Linked DNA regions of Flectobacillus major DSM 103. The protein of the gene in region 1 interacts with the protein of each later gene in a pairwise test. Links are inferred from orthologs where the notes say so. Each region holds a gene or a part of one and is shown in the gene's direction. Other genes may lie near its edges.

What was found. The genes of interacting proteins can lie anywhere in the genome.
Region 2: the proteins of rlmN (region 1) and ftsZ interact in binary tests that used the Escherichia coli proteins (3 or more experiments, as listed by UniProt). The link is inferred for Flectobacillus major DSM 103 from one-to-one orthologs.

What each region holds. Positions count from the first base shown.
Region 1 is NZ_KE386491.1:4,026,534-4,032,279, forward strand. Bases 1,739-4,649 are described here. They hold rlmN (dual-specificity RNA methyltransferase RlmN), read left to right. Parts: upstream 1,739-2,602; coding sequence 2,603-3,697; downstream 3,698-4,649. Other genes in these bases: FLEMA_RS72140 (GatB/YqeY domain-containing protein), read left to right, coding at 1,739-1,878; FLEMA_RS72145 (CvpA family protein), read left to right, coding at 1,928-2,449; FLEMA_RS72155 (fatty acid desaturase family protein), read left to right, coding at 3,721-4,649. Also shown: FLEMA_RS72135 (hypothetical protein), read left to right, coding at 1-143; FLEMA_RS0141250 (pyridoxine 5'-phosphate synthase), read right to left, coding at 502-1,227; more of FLEMA_RS72140, read left to right, coding at 1,429-1,738; more of FLEMA_RS72155, read left to right, coding at 4,650-4,788; FLEMA_RS0141350 (glycerophosphodiester phosphodiesterase family protein), read right to left, coding at 4,915-5,746.
Region 2 is NZ_KE386491.1:4,231,017-4,236,814, forward strand. The notes cover bases 1,963-4,925. They hold ftsZ (cell division protein FtsZ), read left to right. Parts: upstream 1,963-2,740; coding sequence 2,741-4,111; downstream 4,112-4,925. Other genes in these bases: FLEMA_RS72690 (M20/M25/M40 family metallo-hydrolase), read left to right, coding at 1,963-2,575; recQ (DNA helicase RecQ), read left to right, coding at 4,478-4,925. Also shown: FLEMA_RS72680 (sugar phosphate isomerase/epimerase family protein), read left to right, coding at 1-211; FLEMA_RS72685 (thioredoxin family protein), read left to right, coding at 283-822; more of FLEMA_RS72690, read left to right, coding at 1,082-1,962; more of recQ, read left to right, coding at 4,926-5,798. UniProt on the Escherichia coli protein: Essential cell division protein that forms a contractile ring structure (Z ring) at the future cell division site. The regulation of the ring assembly controls the timing and the location of cell division.

The sequences.
Region 1 (5,746 bases):
CTAAATTGAGTAAAAAACAAGAGGATGAATTTGAGGAACTAAACTACGGAGCTAAAGTTATTTTTGTAAGAAAAGACGGTCAAATTGTAGGAATTAAAGTAATTGTGCAAGGGCAAGAATTGGTGGGAGACAAAGAAATCTAAAAAAAACTTCTGACAAATCTAAAATTACCGATTAAAGCCGCCACTTTAAATTTTCAATAATTTTTAGTTTGTCAGAAGTAATTATCTTAATTATATAAGATAATACCTAATACTAAGCCGCCACAAAGCATTAGATATTTTAATTGTGATTAGCTATTTAGCTTATTACAAAGATATATGTTGATACATATATTGACAAAAGCAAAGCACTTGTTTTCTGTACTATTTTTATAACACATACAATAAGCATGTTTGATGAAGAATATCTACTTTTAGTGACATTTACGTATATTAACTAAAAAAGTAAATATTGGTTGGTTTTTGGTAAAATACAGTATAATTCTTTGTAGAATAGCCATTAATCAATAGCTTTTGTTTCTTTAAGGTAGAATTGTATAGTATTTTCTAAACCATAATACAAAGCATCACAAACAAGAGCATGCCCTATCGACACCTCCAATAAGTTAGGGATATTTTGTTGAAAATATCTTAAATTTTCCAAGCTCAAATCATGTCCAGCATTCAAGCCTAAGCCGAGTTGGTTGGCCAAGGTTGCTGCTTTGACAAAATCTTTGATAGCGGTAGCTCTATCTTTGGCATAATGCTCGGCATAAGGCTCGGTATAGAGTTCTATGCGGTCTGTACCTGTAGTTTTTGCTCCTTCCACCATGCGTTCGTCGGGGTCTACAAAAATAGAGGTTCTGATACCCGCTTCTTTGAACAACGCTACCAAATCTTGCAAACGGCTTTGGTGGGTAATAGTATCCCAGCCAGCATTAGAGGTAATAGCCCCAAGAGCATCCGGTACAAGCGTGACTTGGGTAGGCTTATTGGCCAAAACGAGTTCGATAAACTTGGCTTCGGTAGGGTTACCCTCAATATTAAATTCAGTAGTAACTACTGTTTTTAAATCATAAACATCTTGGTAGCGAATATGACGCTCGTCGGGACGAGGATGCACCGTAATTCCTTCAGCTCCAAAACGCTCGCAGTCCAAGGCTACTTGTACTACATTGGGGTTATTGCCACCTCTTGAGTTACGAAGTGTGGCAATTTTGTTTATATTAACACTGAGTTTTGTCATCTTTTTGAATAATCCGCTCTTTTGAGGGGCTTAAACCCTCATCAGAATAACAGAATGATTGAATAGTTTCGTAATTTTGTCAAATCTTTTTATAATTTTCCGTGAAGTTAAAGTAATCATATTTGTAAGGAAATGTTTTTTTAAGGAAAATTGTTGAAAAGATTTAACCATTTATACAATCTTCATTTATTCAAAGAAAAAATGTCACTTAAAACAAATATTGAAAGTGGTATCAAAGATGCCATGCGTGCCAAAGACCAAGACCGTTTGAGAGCACTCCGTGCGATAAAATCACTTATTTTACTAGAAGAAACATCTGGTAGTAATAGTGGTGAAGTATCGGCCGATGCTGAAATGAAAATATTAATGAAAGCGGCCAAACAACGTAAAGATTCAATGGAAGTATTCTTGGCTCAAGGTCGTAGCGACTTGGCTGAAAAAGAACAAGCTGAATTAACCGTAATCGAAGAGTTTTTGCCAAAACAATTGACCGAAGATGAGCTAAAGGCAAAATTGGCTGAAATTATCGCAAGAGTAGGTGCTTCTGCACCCTCTGACTTGGGCAAAGTAATGGGAGTAGCGTCTAAAGAACTAGCAGGCTTGGCCGAAGGAAAGGCTATCTCTGCTACAGTAAAGGCTCTTCTTGGCTAATATTTTTGAAGAGAATAAGGGCTAAACCCTTATTCTCTTTTTTATACAAATGAAACTAATTGATATTCTTATTCTTCTTCCTATTCTCTGGGGTGGCTTTATTGGCTATCAGCGGGGTATCATCATTGAAGCTATCTCTATTGCAGCCTTTATTATCTCTGTTATTATTGGTTTTAAAACACTCGGACTAGCCACTACATGGGTTTCGCCCTATGTCGACAGCCGAATAACTGGGCGGATTTTGCCATATATAGGCTTTGGTGCAGTGTTTTTCCCGATTGTTTATATGATTAATAAGTTGGGATGGTTGTTAAGAAAATCAATTAGGTATACTGTTTTAGGGAGTTTTGATTCGTTGGCTGGGGCGTTGGTGGGTGGCCTCACGTGGTCGTTTGGTATAAGTGTAATACTATGGCTGGCAACAGCCATTGGTATCAAAATACCACCTAAAGGAGAAAAAGAAGCATATTATTTGTTGCCCTTAGTAAAACCCTTTGCCCCCAAGGTGGTTGATAAAGCCATAGAGATTGTACCTCGGCAATTGAGTAAAATGACTCAGGGTAATAAGTAAAAATAAAGAACTTATTTGTTGATTTTCAATAGTTTATATTTTTGAATAAATTTGCAAATAAGTAATAAGATTTTAACCCTTGGTAAAGGTTCTATTACTGAAAAGAACCTATGGCTTAAAGTAGGTTCGTAAAAAATGAAAAATTGAAATACAATGGAAATTGCAGTAGCAAATAAAAAAGATATTCGTAAACTCACATTGAACCAAATCAAAGAGTTTTTGGTAGAAAATGGAGAACAAGGCTTTAGAGCCAAACAAGTGTATGAGTGGCTTTGGAAAAAATCGGCACAGGATTTTGACGAAATGACGAATCTTTCTAAAAAAACAAGAGAGTTTTTGGCCGAAAATTTTGAAATCAGAGCCGTAAAAGTAGCTGAAAAGCAAGTGAGTTCTGACAAAACTATCAAATCGTCGTTTGCCTTATTTGACCAAAATTTGGTTGAAGGTGTATTGATTCCTGCCGACGACCGAATGACGGCCTGTGTGTCTTCTCAAGTGGGCTGTTCGTTGACTTGTAAATTTTGTGCAACAGGTTATATGGACAGAAAACGCAACCTCGACCCCGCCGAAATTTATGACCAAGTGGTCAGAATACGTGACCAAGCCGAATCGCATTATCAAACCCCACTTACCAATATTGTATATATGGGTATGGGCGAGCCATTATTGAATTATGCCAGTGTATTGCAGTCGGTCGAAATGATTACTTCGCCCGAAGGCTTGGGTATGTCGCCCAAGCGTATTACTGTTTCGACAGCGGGTATTGCCAAAATGATTAAAAAATTGGGCGATGATGAAGTGAAGTTCAATTTGGCTTTGTCGTTGCATGCCGCCAACGATACCAAGCGTAACCAAATTATGCCTATCAATGAAAGCAACACCTTGGAAGCATTGAAAGAAGCGTTGCAGTATTTTTACAAAAAAACAGGAAATAGAATTACTTTAGAATATATTGTTTTTTATAAATTCAACGACAGTTTGGAAGATGCCAAAGAATTATGGCAATTTGCAAAACAATTTCCTTGTAAAGTGAATATTATAGAATACAATCCAATTGCCGAAGCCAATTACACCAATACCGACCCACAAACTTTAGAGAAATTTGCTAAATTTTTAGAAGACAAAGGGATGGTAGTAAATGTTCGTCGTTCAAGAGGAAAAGATATTGATGCAGCCTGTGGCCAATTGGCAGGTAAGAAAAAAGCCGAGGCGGCATCGTCTGAAACAGAATTTATAACCAAATCCTAAAATTTATCAGCAGAGAAGTTCTCATGGAAAAAGTGAGTTTTAACAACAAAAACAGTGTGTTTTTTAATGCACTAAGAAAAAGAGTTAACGAGTATTTTCAAGCAAATGATATTCGTCCAACAGGTAACTACAAATTGTACCTCAAAACGGCTATACTATTAGCGGCAGCCTTTCTTTTGTATGTCGTATTAGTGTTTTTTACACCTGTAGGCTGGCTTTCGATAGGGCTTTCGGCTCTTTTAGGATTTAATTTGGCTGCTATTGGCTTCAATGTAATGCACGATGGGGCTCATGGTAGTTTTTCGCAGAAAAAATGGGTTAACGAATTGATGGGCTATTCGCTCAATATTATGGGGGGAAGTGTGTATTTGTGGAAATTCAAGCATAATTTTAATCATCACTCTTTTACTAATATTGATGGAATGGACGATGATATTGATATTAAGCCTTGGATGCGTGTTAGCGAAACTCAGGAAAAACATTGGTTTCACCGTTTTCAGCATATTTATTGGATTTTCCTTTATGGCTGGACATACTTATTATGGATTTTTTGGCAGGATTTCCAAAAATATTTTACAGGTAAGGTAGGCGATACCAAATTCCGTAAAATGGATTTGAAAGAACATGCTATTTTTTGGGCAACAAAACTGGGCTATGTTGGGGTATTTATTGTATTGCCAATCTACCAAGTAGGTTTACTTGATGCTTTGATTGGGTATTTTATTATTGCTTTTGTGTGTGGCTTTGTGAGTGCGGTAGTATTTCAATTGGCTCATGTGGTAGAGCAAGCTCAGTTTCCTATGCCCGACGAGCAAACGGCTAAAATTGATACTGAATGGGCTATTCATCAAATCAGAACAACAGCCAATTTTGCAACCAAATCTAAGATTGTTTCGTGGTTTACTGGGGGGCTTAATTTTCAGGTAGAACACCATTTGTTCCCTAAAATTAGTCACGTACATTATCCAAAAATCAACGAATTAGTACGTGAAACTTGTCAACAATTTGGTATTACGTATTTAGAATATCCAACCGTTTTGAGTGCATTGCGTTCGCATATTGTGCATCTAAAACATATTGGTACTGTATAGTAATAGTACGTTGAGTATGTGATTAAGTAAGAGTACAGATGAGTGCAAAGTTTTGATTTTTAAAATTGATTATCAAAACAATATGCCCCAAGATTTGTACTCTTACTTCGTTTATAAGCTCATTTTTTAGGGCTTCATTTTTAGTACTCTGTCGGGGTAGTCGGTAATTAGGCCATCTGTCCCTAGGGCTTTCATCTTTTCCATATCTGCTATTTCATTCACTGTCCAAGGCATTACCTTTACACCTTTTTCATGACAAAACTGTACTCTTTCGGGTGTTAATACCGAAAAATGAGGACTGTAATATACAGGCAAAAAACCTAACGCTTTGAAGGTGTCTTCAGGCGATAAATTGCCAGTTAGTGCCGAAATAGTTATTTTTTTGTACTTTCCTGCCTCTGTTTGCTTTTGCCAGTATTTCAATATATTAAAGTCAAAACTCTGTAAAATTACCCTGTCGGGAGGTAATAGCTTGATAATATCTTTATAAACCAAATCTGCAAATTCTTCTACAGTTTTGGGCTGATAAATACCATATTCCTGCACACCTGATTTAATTTCAACATTGTATTTTACCGCTGGAAGGCCTTTCTCTTGTAGATAAGCTTCACACGCTTTTATCATATCTTTTAAAAGAGGTTTGTGTGTAGCTATTTTTTGTTGTTCTGGAAATAAAGCATTTCCTCTAATCCCCGAATCATACCGTTTAATTGCTTTGTATTTCATTTGGTACAGATTGAGGCTTTTTTCCTCTTCTTTTGTAACAGGCGTACCGTCGGGTTTGGTTACATAAAGCGACAACATATAAGGCTCGTGCGAAACCACCACTTTGTTGTCTTTGGTAATACAAACATCTAATTCAAGCGTATTTACACCTAAATCGATGGCTTTTTTGAAGGCCTCTATGGTATTTTCGGGCATTAGGCCACGTGCTCCACGGTGTCCTTCTATTTCAAAA
Region 2 (5,798 bases), 200 kb from region 1 along the record:
TTTTGCCAAAGGTGTAAGTGCCAAAACCAACGTATTTGATGCCCAAGGCAACGAACGCAATATTGATTACGTAAAGTTGATGAAAATCGTGAAATCGACAGGATTTAAAGGCTATGTCGGAATCGAATTTGAGGGCGACGAACTAAGCGAAGACGAAGGAATTAAGGCGACATTAAAATTACTGCAAAAAGTTGGAGGAATGTTGAGCTAAGGCTTTAACTTTGTGGAAACTGAATCAATCAGTTCAACTAGCAAAGAAAATCAAATCAACTTCCTAAGGTTATGAAAAAAATATTATTGGGAGTATTATGTGTATTGTTCTTTTCAAAAACAAATGCACAAACAGCAGCGGTATCATCTGGTAAAATCAACTGGATGACCCTTGAGCAAGCATACGCCGCTGTACAAAAAGAGCCAAGAAAAATTGTAATTGATGTGTACACAGGCTGGTGTGGCTGGTGTAAAGTAATGGACCAAAAAACTTTTACAGACGCTAAAGTAGCCGAATATGTGAATCAAAAGTTTTATGCTGTTAAGCTCGATGCAGAACAGAAAGACGATATCGTAATAGGAACACAAAAGTATATTTGGCAAAATGGCTATAATCAAGCAGGTGTAGCATTGCTACAAGGCAAAATGAGTTTTCCAACGATGGTGTATCTGGACGAAAAATTCAATATGATTCAGCCAGTGCCGGGGTATCAAGAAGCCAAACAGTTTCATCAAATTATTACCTATTTTGGTGATGACCATTATAAAAAAGGAGAATGGGAGAAATACCAAAAGGAGGTATATCCAAAACAATATGGTGGAACAAAGTAGTTTTTTTGACTATTGTGTAAACAGACAAAGAGCTTCAACCTATTTTGAAGCTCTTTGTCTGTTTTTAGTGAAAAGCAACGTTTACTAAATTCTCATAAATAAAGCAGACTTCAAATGACTTTTTTTGTAAATTTCCGTAGAAATACAGCGACTTACCAATTTGAAATAAACCTAGGGATATAATTCTCTCTAAAAATTTAATCAAGTAGCAAATTATATTGAGTATCCAACCTTAACATTTATTGTGAAAAACCAGAACATGAGAAAAAGCCTATACGGATTGATTGCCATAGTATTATTAATTACCGCCACTGCTTATAACCCTATCAAAGATGATGCTGATGAGCTAGAGGAGATTTTTCGTCAGATTAATAAAGAGGTAATAACCAATGGAAAAGCATACGAAACGCTTGGGTATGCTTGTAAAACAATTGGACACCGCCTAACGGGTAGTTCCAATGGTAAAAAAGCAGAAGAGTATGTACATAACCTGCTTAAATCTTACGGATTTAAAGATGTAAAGTATCAACCTTTTCAGGTAGAGGCTTGGTCAAGAGACACCGTAAGTTTGTCTATTGCTCCTCGCAAAAGCGACAATTTTCGTGATGTAGAAGTAGTTTCTTTAGCCATGACTCCTGTCGAAGCAAAAGTAACTTCCGAAATTGTGGATGTTGGCAATGGCCTAGAGGTCGACTTTCAGGCCGTAAAAGATAAGCTTCCAGGCAAAATAGCCTTGGTGAATATTGGCTTACTTGCTCCAATCAAAGGGCCCCGTAACTTGCACCGTTCTGAAAAAACCGCATTGGCTACTCAGTATGGGGCAGCGGGCGTTATTTTTGTGAATACCGTAAAAGGAAATGTTTTGTTGACAGGTACAGCTTCGGTAACAGGAGGGTTAATAGAAATTCCTGCGGTATGTGTCTCGTTAGAGAGTGGAATGGAAATAAGAGCATGGCTAAGTCAAGAACCCAACCTTGTAGCTATGATCGATATGAAAAACTTTAGTCGCATGATTAAAGCTCGTAATGTTATTGCTACTATCAAAGGCGATAGCAAGCGTTTTAAGGATGAAAAAATTGTAATTGGTGGCCATTTAGATTCGTGGGATTTAGCTCAGGGAGCATTGGATAACGGTATTGGCTCATTTTCTATCCTAGATGTAGCTCGTGCATTTCAGGCCCTAGGTATCAAACCTAAACGTACTATTGAATTTGTGATGTTTATGGGCGAAGAAGAAGGCCTGTTAGGCTCAAAGGCTATGATTGAGAAAGCCAACAAAAGCAATACCCTCGATAAAATCGCCTTCATGTTTAACCTTGATATGGCTAACAATGCCAATGGCTTCAACACATCTGGTCGTGGAGAAATGGTAGACTTGTTTACTAAAATAGGAGCGGTGATTCAAAAGGTAGACCCAGCTTACAAAAACACAGTTATTAATCAAGCGGGCCTACACTCCGACCACCAAAGCTTTATGCTAGAAGGTATTCCGACGGCTTCGCCTATTGGTAGTATTGCTCCTGATGCCGTAGGGTGTTATCATGCCAACTGTGATAGCTTTGATTTAATCAAGAAAGATGAAATGCTAAATACTGTGCGTTATACCGCTATGATGCTGTATGCCATAGCCAATACCGAGGCAATTCCTGCAAAAAAACTAGACTATTATGCAACTCGTGACTTTTTTATTAAGCAAAACTTGAGAAAAGAATTAGAGCTAGGACGTGAGTGGAAATGGGGAACAGTTGAATAATAGATTTTTTTTATTAAATTTATCTCAAACAATGCCACTGATAAGGTTACGAAGAACTTAATTTTATTCGTAAATTTGAAAATTAATGAAGTAGAATCCCATAAAGTCCTACAATTAGCATAACTCCTTACTTAAAACAGTATAATCCTTAACCTTTATAAAAGTATGGCATTTTTTGATCATAATATCGAACTCAAGGATGATAAGCCTTCAAACATTATCAAAGTCATAGGTGTAGGCGGTGGCGGTAGTAATGCCGTTCGCCATATGTATGACATGAAAATTCAGGATGTTGATTTTATCGTTTGTAACACCGACTTACAAGCCTTGAACGACAATTCTGTTCCTACCAAATTACAATTAGGAGCAATATTGACAGAAGGTTTGGGTGCGGGAACAGAGCCAGAACAGGGTAAATTAGCTGCCGAAGAAAGTGCTGCCCAAATTACGGCCTTGCTAGAAGGAAATACCAAAATGGTATTTATTACAGCAGGTATGGGAGGGGGTACTGGAACGGGGGCTGCTCCTGTAATAGCAAAAATTGCAAAGAGTTTAGATATTTTAACGGTTGCCATTGTTACAGCCCCTTATTCTTGGGAAGGAACAGAAAAAATTGATGCCGCTATGCGGGGTATCGAGGAGCTACAGCGTACTTGCGACACAGTGTTGGTAGTCTTGAACGATAAATTGCTAGAAATCTATGAAGATTTGAATATACTCGAAGCTTTTGAACATGCCGACGATGTATTGGCCAATGCCGCAAAATCGGTTGCAGAAGTAATCACAAAGTCTGGTAAAATCAATGCAGACTTTAAAGATGTGAAAAAAGTACTCAGCAATGCAGGACAAGCTGTCATGAGTACTGCTTCATCTAAAGGACAAAATAGAGCGGCAGAAGTAATTAAAAGTGCCTTGGATTCGCCTTTGCTCAACAACAAAGATATTAAAGGTGCCAAACGTATTCTTGTTACTGTGGCTACAAGTAAAGCCAAAGTAATGGGGGTAAAAGAGCAACAAATTATCACTGATTATATCATGAAAGAAATTGGTGATGCCCCTGCTGGTTTTAAATTGGGCTTTATTATCGACGATGATTTGGGCGAAGAAATGCGAGTGACGGTTATTGCAGCAGGATTTGACCTACCCGAAGATGCACCACTCCCGATTAATTTGAATAATATCAAAGAAGAGGAAAAGAAAACGGTGGTAAAAGCAAAAACTGAAAAAAAGGAAGGTGAAAAAGTAATAACTCCAACACATGTTGTATCAAAACAACCTGTAGTTGTGTACGAAGAAGAAGAGGAGGAAGAAGAACTTGTTGTAGAGGATAAACCTGAAGCAAAACCTATTATGCAATTCAATTTCAAACATGAGGACGATTCGCTGCGTATTCGCAAAATGATAGATGCTTTTTGCCAAAAAACGCCAGCTGAGGCAGATTTAGAAACACCTGCTTACTTGAGATACAAAGTCCAATTGTTGGATATTAGCCAAGTACCAGAAGTTGAGCTGTTTGACCAACCTTTGTACGGATAAATACCGTTGTAGTGAAAATACATACCCTTGTTTAATGTATTTCCATTTTGTTTATCTGCCAAAATCAGTTTGGGTTTTAACTTCAACAGTTATATGATGAAGCTATTAAAATATGGCATTGCAACGGCAAACCGTTCGTAATTCAACCTTCTTATTACAGGTGGTAAAATTCGCTTCTTAGAGTCGAATTTTACCACTTTTTCATTTTCTAATACGCTTATAATTTACTTTGTCAAAAGTGCTAAAATCAAGTGTATCTAAAAAAGCATTTGAAAAATCTGTAATTTTACCAAAGAAAAGACGCTATTCTGCACTTTCGGAGCTACTTTTTGGTAATCATTCACCTTCTAACGTTTGCTGCAAACAATGCCACTAACAAAAGAACAGGTACTTAAACAGTATTTTGGATATGATAAATTTAGACCTTTACAGGCCGATATTATAGATTGGGTGCTGTATGGGCAAGATTGCATGGTGCTAATGCCCACAGGTGGGGGCAAATCGCTATGTTTCCAGATTCCGGCATTGATGATGCAGGGACTCACCATTGTGATTTCGCCTTTAATTGCCCTCATGCACGACCAAGTACAGGCTTTACAAGCCAATGGTGTACCTGCCGCATATATCAACTCGTCACTTGGTAGTTCTGAAAAATCGGCTATCGAACGACAATGCCGTTCGGGCGAGCTGAAGCTCCTGTATATTTCGCCCGAAAAATTATTTGCTAATGGCTATTTAGAATGGATTAAGTCGCTCAATATTAGTATGATAGCCGTAGATGAGTCGCACTGTGTATCGGTGTGGGGGCATGACTTTCGGCCTGAGTACACACAACTTCATGTCTTGAAAACTGCTTTTCCAAGAGTACCTGTTATAGCACTAACAGCTACCGCCGACCGTGTTACTAGAAAAGACATTCTGATGCAGTTGGGTATTCCTGATGCCCGTATTTTTATAAGTTCTTTCGATAGGCCCAACCTCTCTTTGGCTGTTCAGCCAGGCAGAAATAGGCTGAAAACTATACAGAAATTCATTGCTGAACGTCCTCGAAAAGCTGGTATAATCTATTGCCTAAGCCGAAAAAATACCGAACAAGTCTCTGATGCCTTATTGAAAGTAGGTATATCGTCAAGGCATTATCATGCAGGTATGAGTACCGACGAAAGAGCTCAAGTACAAGACCAGTTTTTACGAGACAATATTCAGGTGATATGTGCTACAATAGCCTTCGGTATGGGTATCGACAAATCCAATGTGAGGTGGGTAATCCATTATTCGTTGCCATCCAATATCGAAAGCTTCTATCAAGAAATTGGTAGGGCTGGTCGTGATGGCGTTCGTTCAGATACGTTGCTTTTTTATTCTTATAATGACCTTTTGGTAAGAAAAGACATGATTGCCCAGTCTGAATTACCCTTAGAAATGAAAGAGGTGCAAGGGGCAAAATTAGAAAGACTCAAGCAATACGCCGAAGCAGAAATATGCCGTCGTCGTATTCTTCTGAGTTATTTTAATGAAGAAGTAACCCACGATTGTGGAAATTGTGACGTTTGTAAAAACCCTCCTATTCGTTTTGATGCTACCGTTTTGGCACAAAAAGCCCTTTCTGCAATAGCCCGAACCAACGAGAATGTAGCTATGGGTATGCTAATTGATATTTTGAGAGGCTCAAATAACCGCAGAATTA